One region of the Cupriavidus sp. UYPR2.512 genome, then DNA from elsewhere that is predicted to be linked to it. Evidence: predicted binding sites of a transcription regulator. Region 1 holds the regulator's gene; the other holds the start of a gene.
What was found. Region 1 encodes LexA, which represses DNA repair genes until DNA is damaged. Its sites were predicted from a motif close to ACTGTATNNNNATACAGT; they were not measured.

Region 1 (11,544 bases):
TGATCCGGTCGGCCTTCTTTTCGGTGGCCTGGACGCGGCGGGCATGTGCCTCGGCGTTGGGCAAATCGTTGACCAGTGCCTGGAGCTCATGGGCGGCGGTCACCGCGCAGTCGGCGTGCTGGTTGAAATATTCGAAGAACTTGCCCTCCGTGGGCATGAATCGGCCGAACATGGAATGTTCCTTGTGGCAGCGTGGTGACGCTGCTGATTGTGTTGCAGGATTGAGCGGGCGCGTTGCATGACAGTCGCGGGCAGCGGCTGTCATCAAAGCGCAATATTTTACAGGGTTACAGGGACATTGCCCGCGAATTTGGCGCAAAAGACGGCGCCGCACAGCCTATTGCAGGCTGGCTTGACTTCGTCAGGTGTCGTTGTCGAAGAAAGCCGGGCCGCCGCTGAAGTTGTCGAACTTCGTGAACTGCCCCAGGAAGGTCAGGCGCACCGTGCCGATCGGGCCGTTACGCTGCTTGCCGATAATGATTTCGGCCGTGCCCTTGTCCTGGGAGTCCGCGTTATAGACTTCATCGCGGTAGATGAACAGGATCACGTCGGCATCCTGTTCAATAGCGCCGGATTCGCGCAGGTCGGACATGACCGGGCGCTTGTTGGGGCGCTGTTCCAGGCTTCGGTTCAGCTGCGACAGCGCGATCACCGGGCAGTTGAGTTCCTTGGCCAGGCCCTTGAGCGAACGGGAAATTTCGGAAATTTCCGTGGCGCGGTTCTCGCCGCCGCCGGAACCCGACATCAGCTGCAGGTAATCGATGATGATCAGGCCAAGTTGCCCGCACTGGCGCGCCAGGCGCCGCGAACGGGCACGCAGCTCCATCGGGTTCAGCGCCGGCGTTTCATCGATGAACAACTGCGTGTCGTTCATGCGCTGGATCGCATGCGTCAGCCGCGGCCAGTCCTCATCCAGCAGGCGGCCAGTGCGCAGCCGGTGCTGGTCGAGGCGGCCTACCGAGCCGAGCATACGCATGGCCAGCTGGGTGCCCGCCATTTCCATCGAGAACACTGCCACCGGCAAGCCCTGCTCCACCGCCACGTGCTCGCCGATGTTCAGCGAGAACGCTGTCTTACCCATCGACGGGCGGCCGGCCACGATGACCAGGTCGCCCGGCTGCATGCCGCTGGTCATCTTGTCCAGGTCGATGAAGCCGGTCGGAACGCCGGTGACGTCGGTGGTGGAATCGCGGTGATACAGCTCGTCGATGCGCTCGACCACCTGGGTCAGCAGCGGCTGGATTTCCTGGAAACCCTTCTGGCCGCGCGAGCCTTCTTCGGCAATCGCAAAGACCTTGGACTCGGCCTCATCCAGCAGCTCGCGCACCTCTCGGCCCTTGGGCGCGAATGCGGCCGAGGCGATATCGTCGGCCGCCGTCACCAGCTTGCGCAGCACCGAGCGCTCGCGCACGATCTCCGCGTAGCGGCGGATGTTGGCCGCGCTGGGCGTGTTCTGCGCCAGCGAATTCAGGTAGGCCAGCCCGCCCACCTCCTCGGCCTTGCCGGCCACCTGCAGCATCTCATAGACCGTGATCACGTCGGCCGGCTTGGTCGCCGAGATCAGCCGGGCGATGCTCTGGAAGATCATCCGGTGGTCAAAACGGTAGAAATCCGCCTCGGAAATGAAGTCCGCAATGCGGTCCCAGGCGGCGTTGTCCAGCAGCAGGCCACCCAGCACCGATTGCTCGGCTTCGATGGAATGCGGCGGGACCTTGAGGTTCTCGAGTTGGGGGTCGGCGACGGGCGCGTTCATGGGGAGGGATTATAACGGCGGGCGGACGCACTTCGCCGGACATTTAGCGACGGCGCCTGCAAAGACAAGCAGGCAACAAAAAAGGCAGGAGCCAGGGCTCCTGCCTTTCTTGCTTGCGGTGCTTGCGGTGCTTCAGCCGGCGCAGCGCGCCGGCGAGGCGGCACGTCCTTAGACGCTTTCGCCCACGACCGACACGGTCACGTCGACCACGACGTCCGTGTGCAGCGCAACGCTGACCGGGTGGTCGCCCACCATCTTCAGCGGGCCGTTCGGCATGCGAACCTGGGCCTTTTCCAGCTTGAAGCCTTGGCCAGCCAGGGCTTCAGCGATGTCGGCGTTGGTCACGGAACCGAACAGGCGGCCGTCCACACCCGACTTCTGGCTGATCTGGACGGTCAGGCCGTTCAGCTTCTCGCCTTCGGCTTGCGCGGCAGCCAGCTTCTCGGCAGCGGCCTTTTCCAGCTCGGCGCGCTTGACTTCGAATTCGGCGATCGCGGTTTGCGTAGCGCGGCGGGCCTTCTTGCCCGGGATCAGGAAGTTACGGGCGTAACCGTCCTTCACCTTGACGATGTCACCCAGGTTGCCCAGGTTGACGACTTTTTCCAGCAGAATAATTTGCATCGTATTCTCTCCTTAACGGACCTAGGGCCTGATCAGTTCTTGTGCAGGTCGGTGTACGGCATCAGCGCGAGGAAACGCGCACGCTTGATGGCCGTATCCAGCTGACGCTGATAGTGAGCCTTGGTACCGGTCAGGCGGGCCGGCGTGATCTTGCCGTTGTCGCCGATGAAGTCCTTCAGGGTGTCCAGATCCTTGTAGTCGATCTGTTCCACGCCAGCCACGGTGAAGCGGCAGAAGCGCTTGCGCTTGAACAGCGGGTTCTGTTGCTGGAAGCGCTTCTTGTTCTTGTTGTCACGTTTGACGAATGCCATGATTCAATCCTTTTCGAATGCTTTACATCCAGTGATGTGAAAGACGAGAGCCTTGCTGTTGCGGTGCCTGCGGGCCAGGAATCCTTCGCAGTCGAGCAGCGTGCCGAGCGGTAACCGCTCCAGACGCTGGCCAACCTGTCCGATGCCCATCGCTGCGATTGCAAACTCGACCTGCCGCGGCGTTTGCGCCTCGACGGCCTCGCCGCTGTACTGCAGAATGCAGTTCACGACGGGGACCCCGGCCGGGGTATAGCGCAGGGCATCGCGTTCCGCCAGGGTGGCGGCAAGCCGAAGCTGGTTCAACGCGGGGCCTCTTGCTGGTTGCAATCCGTGCTGCCGTGGCCGACGCTGTCAGCCATGGCGCGCACCGCAGTCCGCACTCAGGCGGCCTGGCCTTCGGTGGTCGTTTGCGCGGCCTTGCGGGCTTCTTCGCGCTGCACTTCCTTCATCATCGGCGAAGGTGCGGTCTCGGCCTTCTTGGTCTGCACGATCAGGTGGCGCAGGACGGCATCGTTGAACTTGAACGCGTGTTCCAGTTCAGCCAGCGTTTCCTTGCCGCATTCGATGTTCAGACAAACGTAGTGAGCCTTGGCCAGCTTCTGGATCATGTAGGCCATCTGGCGACGGCCCCAGTCTTCCACGCGATGAACGTTGCCGTTCTGCGAGGTCACGAGCTGCTTGTAGCGCTCGATCATGGCCGGCACTTGTTCGCTCTGGTCCGGGTGGACGATGAAGACGATTTCGTAATGACGCATTGACGCTCCTTTTGGATTAGCCACCCGGGCGTCACGAGTCCGGTGTGGCAAGGTTGAATAGCCTTAAATTATAGCGCGCATGGCAGCAAGTGCGCAAGCCGCTGTTTACACAGGCAAATCAGGCGTTGGCAAACAAGGCCTGCAGCCTTGCCGGATCCTGCGCCAGCCCTGCATCGGCTGCCAGCGCCAGGACCAGCAGCACGCGCGCCTTATAGGGATTGAGGTCCGTTGCCGAGACAAAAGCCCCATCCGCCGGGCTTAGTTGGGGCGGAATCGCCACATGGCCGGCCCCGGTGCGGGAACTGCGCACCACGGCCACGCCCGCGGCAGCAGCATCGGCCAGCGCCTCGGCCAGCACCTCATGCACCGAGCCATTGCCGGCGGCAGCCACCACCAGTCCGGCAACGCCCGCACGGACCAGCGCATCCACAGCCACCCTGCCCGGCTGGGCGTAGCTCGGCACAATCTCCACCATCGGCCACGCCGCCGGCATCGGCCCGATCACCCACGCCGCGCGCGGCGCGCGGGCGAAGCGCACGTAGTCATCCTGCACGAAACCCAGCGGCCCGCAGGCCGAGACAAAGGCATCAACCGCCGATGTGTGGGCCTTGGCCACATCCCGCGCAGCGTGGATCTGCTGATTCAGCACCACCAGCACACCCTTGCCGCGCGCATCGGGGTGGGCGGCCACGCGCACCGCATCCAGCAGATTCAGCGGACCATCGGCCGACAGCGACGTCGACGGGCGCATTGCCGCCGTCATCACCACGGGCACCGGACACGATTGCGTCACGTGCAGCGCCATCGCGGTTTCCTCCAGCGTATCGGTGCCGTGCGTGATCACGATGCCGGCCACGTCGGGCTGCGCGGACCAGTGCTCAACCCGTGCCGCCAGCGTTTGCCAGAGCATGAAGGTCATGTCCTTGCTGTCGACCTGGGCCACCTGCTCGGCCTCGATGCGGGCCGCCGACTGCAGCGCGGGCACCGCTGCCAGCAACGACGACACCGGCACGGTCGCCGCCTGGTAGCGTGCGCTGCTGGCGGAGTTGCCGGCCGCGCCAGCGATGGTGCCGCCGGTGGCCAGTACGACGATGCGAGGCAATTGGGTCATGGGGCGTGCAAAGAATGTGGGAAGACGGGAATGCCGATTGTAACGGGCGCGCCCCGCCTCGCCGCCGGCCCGCGCTGGCGATCCATATTCCGTCGATGCGGCACGCCCCAAAAATTCTGCTTGCGCTCAGGCCGATACTGTATAAAATCACAGCATACTGTTTAAACATACAGTGCCTGGCCAGCCGGATACAGGATAAAGGATCGACCGATCCTTACCCGGAATCCCCGCGGCCCCGCACGGAACGGCGATCCCATGGCGACCCTGACACCCCGGCAGCAGCAGATTTTCGATCTGATCCGCAACACGATCCGCCGCACCGGCTTTCCGCCCACGCGCGCCGAAATCGCCGCTGAATTCGGCTTCTCCTCGCCCAATGCCGCAGAAGAACACCTGAGGGCGCTGGCACGCAAGGGCGTGATCGAACTGACCCCGGGCGCCTCACGTGGCATCCGCCTGAAAGTAGCACGCAGCGATTCGGAAATGCCCGACCAGTTTTCGTTGCCGATGGCCGGCGTGATGCAGCTGACGCTGCCGCTGGTGGGCCGCGTTGCTGCCGGCAGCCCGATACTCGCCGCCGAGCATATTGACCGCCAGTACCAGGTCGACGCCTCGGTCTTCGACGAACGCCCAGATTACCTGCTGCGCGTGCGCGGCCTGAGCATGCGCGATGCCGGCATCCTCGATGGCGACCTGCTGGCCGTGCGCCGCGCCAGCGAAGCCGCTAACGGCAAGATCGTGGTGGCGCGCCTGGGTGATGACGTGACCGTCAAGCGCCTGCAGCGGCGCGGTGGCCATATCGAACTGATCGCAGAAAACCCGGACTTCACCAACATCATCGTGGAGCCTGGCGAGGAGTTCTCGCTGGAAGGCATCGCCGTCGGGCTGATCCGATCTTCCGGCTTCTAGCCGGGCACCACAGGCCAACCGCCTGCGCGGGCCCACCCGCTTCCATTGCTTTGCAGACGCCGCCCGGCTTGCCGGGTGTTGACCCCGCTTTGCCTAAAAGAGGTGCCACCATGCCGCAAATCCACCAAGTCGCCGCCCGTCGCCCGGTCAAGCCCGTGCCGTTCCGCCAGAGCAAGGGCGTACGCGTCTACCAGGGTACGCAGCGCCGCACCATGGTCGGCAGCATGGCGGCGATCTGCCGCATGCTTGAACTCGAAACCGCCGAAAAACTGGCCGCCTGACCTGACCTCTCGGGCGCAGCCGGCGTAGCCCCGGGGCTGCCCTCAGCTACGCGCGCACGCCTTGGTTTCGGCTTCCAGCTCTTGCGGCGTCAGCTGCGGGAACCAGGTATCGCTCTTGCGCAGCTCCAGCGCCGTACCATCCGGCTTTGCCGTCAGCGAAATCAGATAGGCGTATTGGTATTCACCGCCAGACGTGGTCTGGCCGATGCGGATCTCAGTCTGGTTCCTCGCCGGATAGTTGACGACCGCGGCATCATCGCCCAGATTGTTGCGAAGGCATTTCGCAACATCACCCATCTTGGCGGGCGTGAACAAGCGCATAGGCGCACGCGCGCGAATGTCTTTTTCAGAAGTACCGGTGGCACACCCTGCCACCATGGCTGCCATCGCTACGCCAAGCACTGCTGCTCGAACAGACATACCACCCCCGGGAATGCAAAACGGCGCCCTCGCGAGGCGCCGTTCTGGAAAATGCTTTGGGGTGGCTGATGGGACTCGAACCCACGACGACAGGAATCACAATCCTGGACTCTACCAACTGAGCTACAGCCACCGTAGAGGTCATCAGCGCGTTTCATTGCTGATCGACGAAAACCAAGATTATACAAACAGTTTTCCGGGATGGCTAGTATCCCGCACAATTTTTTTTGAGAGGAAAGCTCAGGTCCGGGACGGGCTCCACTTTGCCTCAAGCAGCACTGCCTGCTTGATGGCTTCGACAGTCTCGGCTTCGGTATCGAACTGCCCCAACAGGCGGCGCGACTTGCCGTTCAGCACAGCTTCCTGCAAGGCCTTGCCAGCGGCTTCCGAAGTGCCGGGGTGCCAGCAGTAGCGTGCCGTCCATTTGCCGTCCTGCAGTTGCTCGGCAACCCAGACCACCCTGAAATCTTCATAGACAACGCCGAACGGCGGTTCGTTTTCCACGTTTGCTTTTTCCACGCTGCTCCCCTGCCGGCATCGGTCCGCACACCATGCCTTGTCTCGCCTGGGGCAATGCGAGGGATCGTATCACGGCCGCCGGCCAGGGCGCCCAGCCCGGCTGACACCTTAGCGCATGCCGTCGATCGCTCGCGGAAATATGCTGTGCACAGCCCCTACCTCTGCAGGGTTCATGCCGCAAATGCGCGAAGCGATACTTGTGCCTGAGGGACATTGACCCCCCTCGACCTTCCCGTCAGGCGGCCCGCCCCATCGGGCCGCCTGCCTCTTTTTGGCCACCCTGCCCTCTCATTGCCGTGGCGCCAGCACCTGGCGATGGAACCTCACGAGCATATGCGAGCCAAAACGACGTCATCGACAAAATCGACACGACAACGAGCGCAGGGAACGGGAATGCAAATTAAGTGTAGATGGCCTGCGCGAATTCTTGCGCTGACAGCATTGGCAGCCTTGCTCGGCGGATGCGCCGGCGGCGGGGTCGACGGCAGGGAATCCAGCATCACGACATATGGCACGCTGGACGTAGGCATCAGCCATACGCGCTAGTCTGCTGGCGTGACCGATGGAACTCTTTACGAGGGCAACCGTCTAATTTCCTCGTCTGGCGCATGCAAAGCGAGCGCGCAAAAAAAGAGTCCGCAGCGCGGACTCTTAAATTTAGCGATCTCAAATGCCCTGAAGGCGGTTGCACTGTAACTGTCATCCCGGGAATGCACCATTCGGGTAAACGAAGAGCAACAAGCCTGGCGTAGCAGCAGAAAGCGCCGACAAAAAAAAGCCCGCCGAAGCGGGCTAATAATCAGTTGAAGAAAGCCCTGTATTCGAGGGCAGGCACAGTGTATGAAAGTGCCCTGCCTCAGCGAATTAGGGGAATCCCTTTCCTGGCGCCAGTTTCCGGGCGATCAGGCATTTCAAGTGAGGCGCGCGGTACCCCCGCGCAGCCATGCACATTTACACGATTCGGAGTTAGAACGCGGCCTCGGCAGCGCGCGCACGGCCCACGCTCGCTTACGCGGCCAATGGCACTTGCGCCTGCGGCCGCAAGTGCGCGCGTGCCTCTTCGAACAGTGCATCGACATCGGCACGCGTGCGTACCGCATTCATGCGCTTGGCATCCGACAACACGCGGCGCCAGCCGCGCCCGCCCGCAATGCCACGATGCAGGCCAAGCATGTGGCGCGTGACCGCGCCCATATAGCCACCCCGCTCCACCAGATCGCCGATATAGCGCTGCATCGCCAGCTCGACATCGAGCCGCGACGGTGCCGGCGCACTCGCATCGCCATAGAAACGCGCATCCATTTCGGCCAATACATAGGGCTGATGGTATGCCTCGCGGCCGATCATCACGCCATCGACGTGCTCGAGATGGGCCGCCATCTCGTCATAGCTGACGATGCCGCCATTGATCAGGATCTCCAGGTCCGGAAACTCCCGCTTCAGCTGGTACGCCACCTCATAGCGCAGCGGCGGAATCTCACGGTTTTCTTTCGGGCTCAGGCCCTTCAGGATCGCATTGCGCGCGTGGACGATAAACGTGCCGCAACCCGCCTCGGCCACCCGGCCGACGAAATCCCGAACGAAATCATAGTGCTCGATCTTGTCGATGCCGATCCGATGCTTGACGGTGACCGGGATATCCACCGCATCGCGCATCGCCTTCACGCAGTCGGCCACCAGTTGCGGCTCGGCCATCAGGCAGGCGCCGAAGGCCCCGCGCTGCACGCGCTCGGACGGGCAGCCGCAGTTCAGGTTGATTTCCGCATAGCCCCATTGCTGGCCCAGCTTGGCCGCCATGGCAAGGTCGGCCGGCTCACTGCCGCCCAGCTGCAGCGCGACCGGGTGCTCCGCCGCATCGAAATCCAGATGGCGCGGGACGTCACCATGCAGCAGCGCGCCGGTGGTCACCATCTCGGTATACAGCCAGGTGTGGCGGCTGAGCTGGCGGTGGAACATGCGGCAATGGCGGTCGGTCCAGTCCATCATGGGAGCGACCGAAATGCGGCGGGGATTTACGTTCATGGAAATACGGCTGTTGGCGTGGCGGCGCGACCAGGAAGGGCCACTGGAAACCGGGGCACACGGCGTCGGCATATGGCGATCGCGGCACCCGGTAGCCGGGGACTGCACCTCTGGCGAAGCGGCCGGCCCACGGAAAAACGAGAGTATAGGCTACCGCGTCAAGGATCGCTGCGCCCCGCCCTGGCAGCCTCAGCGCGGCGCAGTCCGCTCGATCCAGCTGGCAAAAGCCGTCAGGTATTTGCCGAGAAAACCCTTGGTCGATTCATTGGTAATACCGCCCTCCCCGTCGACCAGCTTGTCGACGCCGCTGATATAGGCCTCAGGCTGCTGCAGCATGGGAACATTGAGGAACACCATCGACTGGCGCAAGTGTTGGTTGGCACCGAACCCGCCAACGGCGCCGGGCGATGCACTGACGATCCCACCGGGCTTGCCGTCCCAGACGCTGCTGCCATAGGGGCGCGAGCCCACGTCGATGGCGTTCTTCAGCGGTGCGGGCACGGACCGGTTGTATTCCGGCGTCACGAACAGCACCGCGTCGGCACGGCGGACGCGGTCGCGGAACGTGGTCCAGGGCTGAGGCGGCTTGTCTTCCAGGTCCTGGTTGTACAGCTGCAGTTCGCCGATCTCGACGATTTCCAGCCTGAGCTGCGGCGGCGCCAGTGCAATCAACGCCTTGGCCAGCTTCCGGCTGTATGCCTCCTTGCGCAGGCTCCCCACCAGTACAACGACATCACGAGGATTACTCATTGCGGCTCCTTTGACTGCGTGGACGGAATGACGCGGACGGCGCACGCGGCCAGGGTTGGCCTGGCCATGTGTGCCGGTCCAACCGTCACTCTACCCGAGTCGGTGCCGGCATGTCCTGCGCAGGGAACGTCAGACAGCCTTGCCCAGCGCCGCCAGCGGATGCTCCTCGGCGCGCCACGGACTATCGAAGAACGACAGCACCTTCTCGTGGCTGACATCATCAAGCCGCGCATGCTGCCAGCGCGGCTTGTGGTCCTTGTCGACAGCCAGTGCGCGGATGCCCTCCACACCGTCGCCCTTGCGGAACACGTAGTACATCATGTCCAGTTCCATGCGCAGTTCATCTTCCAGCGACATGCTGCGCGCGCGGCGGATCTGCTCCAGCGTCACGCACAGCATCAGCGGCGAGCGGCTGCGCAGCATGGCGGCGGTCTGCGCGGCCCAGTCACCCGGGGCGTCGCTGACAGCGGCAATGATGTCCGGCATGGTGTTGCCCGCGAACAGGCTGTCGATCTGCGCCGACAGCCCGCCCAGCGTGCTTTGCGCCGGCACGCAGTCATCGCGGTGCGCCGCAGTAAAACCATCGATGTGCGCCAGCACGGCGTCGCCGCTGGCAAACTGCTGCGTGCGCAGCGAATCGACCAGCTCGGCCAGCCGGTTGCCCGGCAGATAGGCGTCGGCCAGCCCGGCGTAGAGCGCGTCGGCGGCATGGATCACGGCGCCGGTCAGCCCCAGGTACTCGCCGATGTGGCCCGGCGTGCGCGCCAGGAACCAGCCGCCGCCCACATCCGGGAACAGGCCGATATTGGTTTCCGGCATCGCCATCTTGGTGCGATCGGTGACCAGGCGCAGCCGCGCACCTTGCGAGATACCCATGCCGCCGCCCATCACCACGCCGTCCATCAGTGCGATATAGGGCTTGGCGTAGCGATGGATCAGGAAGTTCAGCGCGTATTCCTCGACAAAGAACTGGTCGAGCAGCGGATCGCCTTCGTGCGCGGCCTTGTGGAAATAACGGATATCGCCACCAGCGCAGAATGCCTTGCCGCCGGCGCCGGCGGCGACCACCGCCACCACCTCGGGCGCGGCGGCCCAGGTCTGCAGCGCCTGGGTGATGGCGCGGATCATGTCGAGCGACAGGGCGTTGAGCGCCTGCGGGCGGTTCAGCGTCAGGTATCCGATGCCACCGCGGACCTCTGTCGTGACGAATTCAGTCATGTCGTACTCCTCCAATGCAACTCGCGATTTTACGCCAGTCGCATTGGCAAGCGCACCCCTGCGGGCAGCTTGCGGCGCATGCGCTGGCCCTGCGCATGCGCCCTGCACCGTCAGGCCAGCCGGAACGTCGCCACCAGCGAGGTCAGGCGCTGCGCCTGGTCTTCGAGCGCCACCGCCGCTGCTGCCGCCTGCTCCACCAGCGCCGCATTCTGCTGCGTCATGCTGTCCATCTGCGACACCGCCACGTTGACCTGCTCGATGCCATTTGACTGCTCGTCCGAGGCCGCGCTGATATCGCCGATGATGGCGCTGACGCGCTGCACCGCATCGACGATGTCCTGCATCGCCCGGCCGGCGTCATCGACCAGCCCCGAGCCTTCACGCACATTGGCCACTGAGGCGCCGATCAGCGCGCGGATCTCCTTCGATGCGCCGGCGCAGCGCTGCGCCAGGTCGCGCACATCGCCGGCCACCACGGCAAACCCCCGGCCGTGCTCGCCGGCACGCGCGGCTTCCACGGCCGCGTTCAGCGCCAGGATATTGGTCTGGAACGCCACCTTCTCGATCACGTCGATGATGTCGACGATCTTGCCCGAGCTGGCATCGATCGATTGCATGGTATTGACCACGCGCAGCACGGCCTCGCTGCCGCGCTCGGCCAGGATCGCGGCATCCGTTGCCAGCCCGCGGGCCTCGCGCGCGCTGTCGGCATTCTGGCGCACGGTACTGGTCAGTTCCTCCATGCTGGAGGCGGTTTCTTCCAGCGAGGCCGCCTGCTGCTCGGTACGCTGCGACAGGTCGGCGTTGCCGCTGGCGATCTGCTTGCTGGCCGAGGCGATCGCGTCCGCGCCGCCACGCACGTCGCCCACCATGG
Region 2 (11,544 bases), on a different contig from region 1:
GGCTGGGTGCCGCTGACCTGCTTCAGGTCGACATAGGTGTAGGCCACGCGCACGTCGTTGCCGGCCACGCGGTCATCGCGCAGGGACACCAGGCCCGCATGGCCCTGGTCCTCCTCGGACGGCAGCGGCAGGTCGTGGTCGCCGGCGATGTACTCGCCGCGCTTGCCGACCACCTGGTAATAGATGTTGTCGGTCTCGTCGGCGCGCAGGATCTCGCGCGCCGACAGCGGCAGCTGCAGCGTGATGCGCCCGTTGACCTCGCGCACCTGCTGCGACAGCACGATGGCGCTGGCTTCCAGCGCGCGGTCGAAGGGCCCGTTGGCAATCGACTTGGCCACCAGGTAGGTCACCGCGATGCTCATCGGCCAGAGCAGCAGCAGCGGCGCCAGCATCCAGTCGAGGATCTCGCCGAACAATGAGCGCGGCGACGGATGCGCGGTGCTTTCCTCCAGGTGCGGCAGTGCGTCGGCCAGGTCCTGGTCGGCGGCGTCCGGCGCCGGGGCGGCGGAAGGAGGAGGTGGCGCGGCGCGGGGCACGCGCCGCCAGGGCAGTCGCAGCAGGCTCATCTTGGCGGTTTGCGCTCAGGTCGCTCCTTGGCCTGCGGTGGCGTCGGGCGGGGATCAGTGGTGCGTGGCCACCGCCGGCTGGAATTTCTCCAGGCAGTAGCCAAGCCCGCGCACGGTGGCGATGCGGATGCCGCCGACTTCAATCTTCTTGCGCAGCCGGTGCACGTAGACCTCGATGGCGTTGTTGCTGACTTCCTCGCCCCACTCGCACAGGTGGTCCACCAGCTGCTCTTTCGATACCAGGCGGCCGCAGCGTGTCAGCAGGATCTCCAGCAGCCCGATCTCGCGCGCGGACAGCTCCAGCATCTGCTCGTTGAGATAGGCGATGCGCCCGACCTGGTCGTAGGCCAGCGGCCCGTGCCGCATCAGCGTAGCGCCGCCGCCGGCGCCGCGCCGCACCAGCGCGCGCACGCGTGCTTCCAGCTCGGACAGGGCAAAGGGCTTGGCCATATAGTCGTCGGCCCCCAGGTCCAGGCCCTTGACGCGCTCGTCGACGCTGTCGGCGGCGGTCAGGATCAGCACCGGCAGCATGGCGCCGCGCGCGCGCAGGCGCTTGAGCACTTCCAGCCCGGACATGCGCGGCAGGCCCAGGTCCAGGATCAGCAGGTCGAAGGTCTGGGTCGACAGCGCGGAATCGGCTTCCAGGCCGTTGGTGACGTGGTCGACGGCATAGCCAGAGTGGCGTAGCGAGCGCGTCAGGCCGTCGGCCAGCACGTCGTCATCTTCGGCAATCAGAATGCGCATGGTTGTCTCCACCCGTGGCCGGCATAGCCGGCGCCGGCGCGCAATCAGCGCAAGCGGCGTGATGGGGCTTGCCAAGCATACTGTTTTTTTATACAGTACCCGCACGTTCCGCTGAGGCCGTCCGGGGAGACCCCCTGGAGAGCGGCCGCGCAGACAGCCGGGCCGGCGCTGGAGCCGGAAAATGCCGGTGCCGCGCCACATGCGGCCTATTTATACACCATTGATTCAAGGACGACCATGGACGACAAGAAGGCAGGTGCCGGCGTGAGCGCCGAGAAGCAGAAGGCGCTTGCCGCCGCGCTCTCCCAGATCGAGAAGCAGTTCGGCAAGGGCTCGATCATGCGCCTGGGCGACGGCGAGGTCGAAAAGGACATCCAGGTGGTATCCACCGGTTCGCTCGGCCTGGACATCGCGCTTGGCGTCGGCGGCCTGCCGCGCGGCCGCGTGGTCGAGATCTATGGTCCGGAATCGTCGGGCAAGACCACGCTGACGCTGCAAGTCGTGGCCGAGATGCAGAAGCTGGGCGGCACCTGCGCCTTTATCGACGCCGAGCACGCGCTGGACGTCAGCTACGCCAACAAGGTGGGCGTCAATGTCGGCGACCTGCTGATCTCGCAGCCGGACACCGGCGAGCAGGCGCTGGAAATCACCGACGCGCTGGTGCGCTCGGGCTCGATCGACCTGATCGTGATCGACTCGGTGGCGGCGCTGGTGCCCAAGGCCGAAATCGAAGGCGAAATGGGCGACTCGCTGCCGGGCCTGCAGGCCCGCCTGATGAGCCAGGCGCTGCGCAAGCTGACCGGCACCATCAAGCGCACCAACTGCCTGGTGATCTTCATCAACCAGATCCGCATGAAGATCGGCGTGATGTTCGGCTCGCCGGAAACCACCACCGGTGGCAACGCGCTGAAGTTCTACGCCTCGGTGCGCCTGGATATCCGCCGCATCGGCTCGATCAAGAAGGGCGACGACGTGATCGGCAACGAGACCAAGGTCAAGGTGGTCAAGAACAAGGTGTCGCCGCCGTTCCGCGAAGCCTTCTTCGACATCCTGTACGGCCAGGGCATCTCGCGCCAGGGCGAGATCATCGACCTGGGCGTGGACGCCAAGATCGTTGAGAAGTCCGGCGCCTGGTACAGCTACAACGGCGACAAGATCGGCCAGGGCAAGGACAACGCGCGCGAATACCTGCGCGAGAACCCGGATATTGCCGACGAGATCGAAAACAAGGTGCGCGCGGCGCTGGGCGTGGTGGCCATGAACCCCACGACGGCTGCCACCGCGGTAGCGGTCGAAGACTGACCGCGCCAGCGGCCATTGCGCCATCCCGAAGGCCGGGGCATCGCCGATGCCCCGGCCTTTTTGCTTGGCGCGGCCCCCACCATCCACAGATTCCCGGCAACCCATGGCAACCCGTCCCCCGCTTTCGCTGAAGGCCCGCGCCGTCGGCTACCTGTCGCGCCGCGAGCACAGCCGCGCCGAACTGGCACGCAAGCTGGCGCCGCATGCCGAGTCGGCCGAGCAGCTGGAGCAGTTGCTGGACGCACTGGAGCGCGAGAACTGGCTGTCGAACCAGCGCTTTGCCGACAGCCTGGTGCACCGCCGCGGCGCCCGCTATGGCACCGCGCGCGTGATGCAGGAAGCCAAGACCCACAAGCTCGGCAGCGAGCAGCTGGGTGATCTGCAGGAGCGGCTGCGCGCCACGGAAGTGGCGCGCGCCCGGGAGGTCTGGCGCAAGCGCTTCGGCACCCCGCCGGACACGCCCGAGGCGCGGGCAAAGCAGATCCGCTTCATGGTGGCGCGCGGGTTTTCGCGTGCGGTCGTCAGCAAGATCATCCAGGGCGCGGACGAAGACTACGGCGACGAGGGTTAAGTGCCGGCGTATGGCGCATACGACATTTTTAGCTCGGATTACCTGCACTGCCATCAGGGTGTATTCGCTGCATTGCGTTATCTCCGGGCTGGACTGGCGACGATTTTGTTGCCATCGCTGAGTCCGTGTTCCGCTGGTGCATTGCGGCAAGGCGCCGCGCCATGCCGGGTGTCATGGTCGGCCAACAATCCCGCGGCGACAGTTGCTGCGCAAGGATGTTCCCGGCCAACGCGGCGCGGCATGTTAAACTCCCCCGGTTATTCGGTGCTCCGGCACCGCCGTTCCCCAGCCCCCGTATTTCCAGCCTGGCCATGCCTCTGTCCCAGCCCGTCAACCGCTCCCAGCGTCACCGTCGCGCCATTACGGCCGAGGCGTACCAGAGAGAGGACGGCTTGTGGGATATCGAGGTGCGCCTGACCGACACCAAACCTCGCGACATCGAACTGGCCGGCGACCGCGTCCGGCCGGTGGGCCAGCCCCTGCACGACCTGTGGCTGCGCGTCACGATCAATGAGGCAATGACGGTGCTGGATGCCGAGGCCTGCTCGGACTGGGTGCCGTATCCGTCCCATTGCGACACGATCGGCCCGGCTTACCGCAAGCTGATCGGCCTGAACCTGCGCCAGGGCTTTCGCAAGGCCGTGCGCGAGCGCCTGGGCGCCATGCACGGATGCTCGCACCTGACCGAGGCCGCCGGCGTGCTGCCCAGCACGGCGATCCAGGCCTTTGCCGGTGAAGTCATCAATATCCGCGACAACGGCGAGGACGACCCGAATCCGGAGCCGCCCTATCAGTTGAACGGCTGCCACGCCCTGCGTTTCGATGGCGAGGTGGTTCGTCAGTTTTACCCGCGCTGGTATGGTCACCAGCCGACGCCCAAGGTACGGGCCGAGGCAGCGACTGCCGTCGCAACGGTGCCTCAGGCGCCGGCCGCGGCCAATGGCGACCGCGGTGGTGACGCAACCGACGGCAACGACGCTGTCCCGGCCGAGCGGCCGACCGGCACCTCCGGCTGATTCTCAGGATTGGCCAGCCTGACGAGAGAGTTCGTCTTCTTTCAGATTCTTCCCTTCTACCTTTTACGCCTACCCGAAAGGAAACACGCATGAATATCCATGAGTATCAAGGCAAGGAAATCCTGCGCAAATACAATGTGCCGGTTCCGCGCGGCATCCCCGCGTTCTCGGTTGACGAGGCCCTGAAGGCCGCAGAAACGCTCGGCGGCCCGGTGTGGGTCGTCAAGGCTCAGATTCATGCGGGTGGCCGCGGCAAGGGCGGCGGCGTGAAGGTTGCCAAGAGCATCGACGACGTCAAGACCTACGCCTCGAACATCCTGGGCATGCAACTGGTCACGCACCAGACTGGCCCGGAAGGCAAGAAGGTCAACCGCCTGCTGATCGAAGAAGGCGCCGACATCAAGAAGGAACTGTACGTTTCGCTGGTGGTGGACCGTGTTTCGCAGAAGGTCGCGCTGATGGCCTCGAGCGAAGGCGGCATGGACATCGAAGAGGTCGCTGCCCACAGCCCGGAAAAGATCCACACCCTGATCATTGAGCCGTCGGTCGGCCTGACCGACGCTGAAGCCGACGACATCGCCCGCAAGATCGGCGTGCCCGACGCGAGCGTGGCGCAAGCCCGCCAGGCCCTGCAAGGCCTGTACAAGGCGTTCTATGAAACCGACGCTTCGCTGGCTGAAATCAACCCGCTGATCCTGACCGGCGACGGCAAGGTCATCGCGCTGGACGCCAAGTTCAACTTCGACTCGAACGCGCTGTTCCGTCACCCGGAAATCGTTGCCTACCGCGACCTGGATGAGGAAGACGCCAACGAAATCGAAGCCTCGAAGTTCGACCTGGCCTACATCTCGCTGGACGGCAACATCGGCTGCCTGGTGAACGGCGCCGGCCTGGCCATGGCCACCATGGACACCATCAAGCTGTTCGGCGGCGAGCCGGCCAACTTCCTCGACGTGGGCGGCGGTGCCACCACCGAGAAGGTGACCGAAGCCTTCAAGCTGATGCTGAGCAACCCGAACGTGGAGGCCATCCTGGTCAACATCTTCGGCGGCATCATGCGTTGCGACGTGATCGCCGAAGGCGTGATCTCCGCTTCCAAGGCCGTGCACCTGACGGTGCCGCTGGTCGTGCGCATGAAGGGCACCAACGAAGACCTCGGCAAGAAGATGCTGGCCGACTCGGGCCTGCCCATCATCTCGGCCGACACGATGGAAGAAGCCGCCCAGAAGGTGGTGGCCGCTGCCGCTGGCAAGTAAGCCGTCGCACGAACGCAACCATACGCGAACGCGGGCGGCGCAGGCGCTTTGATGCGCCCTTGCGCGCGCCGCTCGTCGCCAAGCAAAGGATTACAGCATGTCGATTCTGATCAACAAAGACACCAAGGTCATCACCCAGGGCATCACCGGCAAGACCGGCCAGTTCCACACCCGTGGCTGCCGCGACTACGCCAACGGCAAGAACTGCTTCGTCGCGGGCGTGAACCCGAAGAAGGCCGGTGAAGACTTCGAAGGCATTCCCATCTACGCCAGCGTCAAGGACGCCAAGGCCCAGACCGGCGCCACCGTGTCGGTCATCTACGTGCCGCCGGCAGGCGCCGCTGCCGCGATCTGGGAAGCGGTTGACGCCGACCTGGACCTGGTGGTCTGCATCACCGAAGGCATCCCCGTGCGCGACATGATGGAAGTGAAGGACCGCATGCGCCGCGAGAAGAAGAAGACCCTGCTGCTGGGACCGAACTGCCCGGGCCTGATCACGCCGGACGAAATCAAGATCGGCATCATGCCGGGCCACATCCACAAGAAGGGCCGCATCGGCGTGGTGTCGCGCTCGGGCACGCTGACGTACGAAGCCGTGGGCCAGCTGACCGCGCTGGGCCTGGGCCAGTCGTCGGCTGTCGGCATTGGTGGCGACCCCATCAACGGCCTGAAGCACATCGACGTGATGAAGATGTTCAACGACGATCCGGAAACGGACGCCGTGGTCATGATCGGTGAGATCGGCGGTCCGGACGAAGCCAACGCGGCTTACTGGATCAAGGAAAACATGAAGAAGCCGGTGGTTGGCTTCATCGCTGGCGTGACCGCGCCTCCGGGCAAGCGCATGGGCCACGCCGGCGCGCTGATCTCGGGCGGTGCCGATACCGCCCAGGCCAAGCTGGAAATCATGGAAGCCTGCGGCATCAAGGTGACCAAGAATCCGTCGGAAATGGGCCGCCTGCTGAAGGCAATGCTGTAAGTTTTACCTTGTCATTGCCGCGTGCGAGCGCGGAGTGACGAGTCAGGCAAATGCCCCCGCCAGCGCGGGGGCATTGTCTTTCTGTTGGGCCACTTTTGGGGTAGCTCACACGTAACATTACTGAATTGAAATCTAATCGTAAGGTTCGTGCGGTAAACAGTCATGTTCGTGTTTTGAGACATCCGAAATCCCGTTAGATGACGGGGTGTACCATCTAAAAAAATCAAGGAGCCCTGCCGTGGAACTGCTGTCTTCCACCACATTCTGGATTGCGTTGGGATCGATCATCCTGACCAATATCGTCCTGTCCGGCGACAACGCGGTAGTGATCGCGCTCGCCTCGCGCAACCTGCCGCCCGCCCAGCAGAAGAAGGCCATCTTCTGGGGCAGCGCCGCCGCCATCATCATGCGCGTGGTGCTGACCGTGGCTGCGGTCAAGCTGCTGAGCCTGCCGTACCTGAAGATCATCGGCGCCGTGCTGCTGGTCTACATCGGCGTGCAACTGCTGACCGGCGAAGACGACGAGGACGGCCACGACGCCAAGGACAATATCTGGGCCGCCATCCGCACTATCCTGATTGCCGACCTGGTGATGTCGCTCGACAACGTGGTGGCCGTGGCCGCCGCCGCCCAGAAGGGCCCCGAAGGCAGCCAGCTGATGCTGCTGATCCTGGGCCTGGGCCTGTCGATCCCGCTGATCGTGTTCGGCAGCACCATCCTGCTCAAGGTGATGGAACGCTTCCCAGTCATCATCGTGCTGGGCGCCGCGCTGCTGGGCTACCTGGCCGGCGAAATGCTGGTCAGCGATCCGATCGACGCCGCCTGGTTCGAAGTCCACGTGCCGCACGCCCACCTGGTATTCGGCGCCGTGGGCGCGATCCTGGTGGTGCTCATGGGCAAGCTGCTGAGCCGCCGGTCGGCGCAGACGGCCTGACAAGACTGCGCACAGGCGAGAAGGGCGGCCAAGCGGCCGCCCTTCTTTCATTGGTGGCCCGGCAATGCGATTGTCGGTGCCTTAGCCAACTAACTCATGTGAGTGATCGCACATTTTGTCGGTTTACGCCGTGCTAGCGGGCGCAGATGACAAATTTTGGCGCATCCGGCAAGCATCCCCCTGATGGGTGACGAAATTTGTCGCTTTTCACCCCCTACGGACGGGGATGCCGCTGGCACGCTTACTGCTCAATCGTCCCCGCGTCACGAAAAACGAAGACGTGCAACGCTTAACCAAAATCTCTTCGAGGGGTCAAATCATGCAACGGGTACAACAACTGAAGAAGCTGGGCCGTCGAGTCCAGAAGGGCTTTACGCTGATCGAACTGATGATCGTGGTGGCGATCATTGGTATTTTGGCGGCTATTGCTATTCCGCAGTATCAGGATTATGTGACGCGTAGCCGGTGGTCGGATAACTTCTCTCAAGTTGCCCCGCTGAAGCTGGCCGTCGCAGAGTGTACTCAATTGAGCAATGGGGTTATTGCTGCGAAGTGCGATACTGACGTTTTGCTCAAGGCAGCCACCGGCTACCCATCGCTTCCCACGCCTGTTAATGGCACTGTTACGCTGACGGCCGCCACTGGCGCCATCGTAATTACGGGCAAGGCGGCCCTGCTGGGATGCGAAGTAACGCTGACCCCGGATATTACTGATCCGAACGCGATGAAATGGGTTGCCTCGAATTCGGGGGCCGCGCCCTGCACGAGGGCCAAGACTGGAATCTGAGTTTCGCTTGCTCAGCCTCAAAGCGCCTTCGGGCGCTTTTTCTTTCCCCATTCACCAAGCTATCATGCGCCTTTTCCCCACCAAGGCACCGCATGCCGCAGCCCAGGACCGCCATCCCGGCGATCTACCTAGCCTTCACGATTACCGTCCCGCTGCTGGTATCCCGACATACCCTGCCGCTCGCGACCTTCTACGGTGAATGGGCCTGCGCACTTCTGTTCTCTCTTGCCGCCCTGAGCCTCATCGCCGGCGCAAGGCAGGCGGGCGCTGCCAATGGCAAGGCAGTCCCTTGGGTAGTCTTGGTTCCGCTGTGGCTCATCCTCACCAGCCTGGTCCAGGCGGCCTCTGGCGCCATTGACTACACCGGAAGCCGCCTCGCCTCCCAACTGACGTTGGCGCTCGGCGCGGTGGTCATGTGTGCCGCCTTGCGCCAGGCCCGCAGCGCCGACAATGAAGCGAGGCAAAGCCTCACCACAGCCATCGCCGTCGCCTTCTTCATCGCCGGCCTTTTCGGCACCTTGGCGCAGTGGGCGCAGCTGTTCCATCTCGAGTCCAAGTCCTTCGGCTTCGTCTCCACCTATTTCTACGACGACAACCGCCGCCTCTGGGGCAACCTCAACCAGCCCAATCATCAAGCCACCGTTGAAGGACTAGCACTGGTGGCATCCGTATGGCTTGCCTCGCGCGGATCGCTGCGCTTCCCGATGTGGCTGGTCGCCGTGGCATTGCTGGAAAGCGGCATCGTATTGTCCGGCTCGCGCACCGGCGTGCTTCACGTCGGGCTAGCGGCCACATATGCGCTGGTCGCGGCATGGCTTGCGCGAGACGTGAGCCGCGATGCCGACCCGATCCGCCGCCCGCCTGGCCTGATCGTCGCGGCGGTTGCGTTGGTCGTGATGCTGCTTGTCTTGCAGCCGGCGATCAAGGCAGCAGGACAGACATTCGACTGGCACCTGTTCGATACGATTGCACAACTGAAGGCCGAGGACCAGGTTTCCGCACGCAGCGCGCTGTGGGCGCATGCGCTGGCAATGTTCCGCTCCCACCCCTGGTTCGGCGTAGGCTGGGGCGAGTTCGGCTGGGCCCAGTTCCAACAGTTGCAGCAAGTCGGCGTAAAGGTGGAAATGTCCCTGCACGCCCACAACGCCATTCTCGACCTGCTGGCGAAGACGGGCATCGTCGGCACCGCCGGCGTGGGCCTGATCCTGCTGGCGTGGCTATGGCGCGTGGTTCGCGTTCGCTTGTGGCATGGCGATAGCGCGGAGCGCAAGCAGACTGTGCTGGTGCTCACCTGGCTGGCGATGCTGTGCGGGCATTCGATGCTCGAATACCCGCTGCACTACCTGTATTTCTTCCTGCCGTTCTGCTTCATGCTCGGTTGGCTGGAGCCGTCGGGCTTCGGGCGCTGGCGCGTGCCGATACCAGTGGCACGGGGGCTGGCGATCGCGTTTGTCGTGGTGGCTGCGGCGGTGCTGGCCACCATGTGGCAAGACTACCGCCGCGCCGAAGCCCGCGAATATGCCAGCAGTGAAGGCCGCAACGCCTTGCCGATGCCGCGCTTCTGGTTCCGCCAGCATGCACAGGCCGATGCTGCCGGCCTGGCCACCATTACGCCGGCCAATGCGGCAGAGTTGTTGCCCGCCCACATCGCCGCCGTCCACCTGCTGCCTACACCGACCATGATCGCACGCACCGCATGGCTGCTGGCGCTGACCGGCGATCCCGCGCAAGGCCGGCAGTGGATGGAACGGCTGCGCTGGTACTACCTTGGCGATGAAGTCGCGCAATACGCTGAGATTGCGAAAGCTTGCCGCAGTCTGGCACCAGACGAACGCCCGCAGGCATTCTGCGCATGGGTTGGCGACCGTTCGCGCCGGTATTCCGAATGGCCTCGGGACTGACTTAATAGTACGGATACGGGCTGTAGTAGACCGGCGGCGGGGGCGGCGGATAGTAATAGCGCGGCGCCGGCGGCGGTGCGGCGGCGACGCGTCCAGGGACTGGCACGCGGTTTCCGCTGGCGTACATGCACTGTACGTAGGCGGCATCGTATTGCTGCTGCGTGCCGTAACCCGCGTACTGCGCATTGCCCGCGCCCACTGCCGCGCCGGTCAGCAGGCCGACGCCGGCGCCCACGGCCGCACCCGACCCGCCATTGAAGGCAGCACCGGCCGCGGCGCCCAGCGCGGTGCCGACCACCGCGCTGCCGACGGCGGCAGTGTTGGCGGCCTGCGATGATGAGACACCGCCCACTCGCCCCAAGGCGAACTGCCGGCAGTTGTAGTCGTCGGCGCGGAACTGGTCGAAGCTTTTGCCGGTACCGGGCATCGCCATCACGCTGGGGCCAGCGGGCATCACGGCGCAGGCGCCGAGGATGGTGGTAAGGGCGAGGGTGGCCACGGCCAGCGTGGCCCGGGTCAGGGTATGCATGGTGTCACCCCGCATCAGGAGTTGGCCGGAGGTTGCGCCGGTACGCGTTGCCAGCCGCCGGGGCAGGAAGGCACATAGGGGTAGTAGCCTTCTGGCTGGTTGCAGTGGTACCACCAGCCCGGTTCCGGTGCTACTCCGTCCGGGCCGGGGACCGGCACGGGGCCGTTCGGTCCCTGTTCGATGTACTGCGGCGGCGCCGCGGGCGGGTAGTAGTACGGGGCGGGGTAGCCATACGGGTAGCCGCCGTAGAACATGCCGGGCCCGAAATAGAGACCCACGCCGACGCTGGTACGCGTCTTGATAAAGCCGCCGCGTGCGTCGCTATCGTGTAAAGCGGCATCGTGGAGATCGGCCCGCCCGGCGAGGGCGGCGCCGCTTGCGGCCGTGGCCGCCAGTGCCAGGGCGATCTGGCAGAGCATGCGCCCGTTCATGGTATCCACCTCATCCCCGCGCGCACCGCATGGCACGCCACGGACAGGGTCAGCAGGCCGCAATCATTGCCGGCCTGCATTCATATTGAATACCAAATTGTCCCGCGCTGGCACCACGGCGGCGCGGCTGGAAATGCGGCGTTACCTTTATTACCGGGGAACGACGCTGGCATAAGACGTCATGACACAGCCCATCGCGGCGCGTGTTGCAGGCGTCACGTAAGAAGGTCAGCCGGCCGCCACCCAATCCCCCGACTTGCCCCCATGCTTTTCCAGCAGCTTCACATTGCCGATCACCATGCCGCGGTCCACTGCCTTGCACATGTCGTAGATCGTCAGCAGCGCCACCTGCACGCCGGTCAGCGCTTCCATCTCCACGCCGGTCTGGCCACGGGTCTCGGTGCGCACGGTGCATGCGACGGTGGCGGTGGCCTCGTCCAGCGCGAACTCGACCGCCACCTTGGTCAGGCCGATCGGGTGGCATAGCGGGATCAGGTCGGCGGTGCGCTTGGTGGCCATGATCGCCGC

Region 2: the regulator LexA is predicted to act here: its motif matches at 1,390-1,407, upstream of recA (recombinase RecA).

What each region holds. Positions count from the first base shown of each region.
Region 1 is NZ_KB902853.1:58,582-70,125, forward strand. Features, by position in the region: gene A3A5_RS0102940 (DUF47 domain-containing protein) at 1-172, opposite strand, end outside; gene A3A5_RS0102945 (replicative DNA helicase) at 362-1,753, opposite strand; gene rplI (50S ribosomal protein L9) at 1,922-2,374, opposite strand; gene rpsR (30S ribosomal protein S18) at 2,407-2,685, opposite strand; gene priB (primosomal replication protein N) at 2,689-2,988, opposite strand; gene rpsF (30S ribosomal protein S6) at 3,066-3,440, opposite strand; gene A3A5_RS0102970 (asparaginase) at 3,559-4,551, opposite strand; gene lexA (transcriptional repressor LexA) at 4,807-5,460, shown strand; gene A3A5_RS43950 (hypothetical protein) at 5,571-5,741, shown strand; gene A3A5_RS0102985 (hypothetical protein) at 5,784-6,128, opposite strand; tRNA gene A3A5_RS0102990 (tRNA-His) at 6,219-6,294, opposite strand; gene A3A5_RS0102995 (hypothetical protein) at 6,402-6,680, opposite strand; gene dusA (tRNA dihydrouridine(20/20a) synthase DusA) at 7,689-8,702, opposite strand; gene A3A5_RS0103010 (NADPH-dependent FMN reductase) at 8,892-9,452, opposite strand; gene A3A5_RS0103015 (enoyl-CoA hydratase/isomerase family protein) at 9,582-10,670, opposite strand; gene A3A5_RS0103020 (methyl-accepting chemotaxis protein) at 10,781-11,544, opposite strand, start outside.
Region 2 is NZ_KB903159.1:13,874-25,417, reverse strand. Features, by position in the region: gene A3A5_RS0127475 (sensor histidine kinase) at 1-566, opposite strand, end outside; gene A3A5_RS0127470 (response regulator transcription factor) at 621-1,310, opposite strand; gene recA (recombinase RecA) at 1,548-2,612, shown strand; gene recX (recombination regulator RecX) at 2,716-3,183, shown strand; gene A3A5_RS0127455 (DUF2889 domain-containing protein) at 3,495-4,199, shown strand; gene sucC (ADP-forming succinate--CoA ligase subunit beta) at 4,289-5,455, shown strand; gene sucD (succinate--CoA ligase subunit alpha) at 5,553-6,434, shown strand; gene A3A5_RS0127440 (TerC family protein) at 6,673-7,368, shown strand; gene A3A5_RS0127435 (prepilin-type N-terminal cleavage/methylation domain-containing protein) at 7,688-8,155, shown strand; gene A3A5_RS0127430 (Wzy polymerase domain-containing protein) at 8,248-10,056, shown strand; gene A3A5_RS0127425 (glycine zipper family protein) at 10,058-10,585, opposite strand; gene A3A5_RS0127420 (hypothetical protein) at 10,600-11,016, opposite strand; gene moaC (cyclic pyranopterin monophosphate synthase MoaC) at 11,245-11,544, opposite strand, start outside.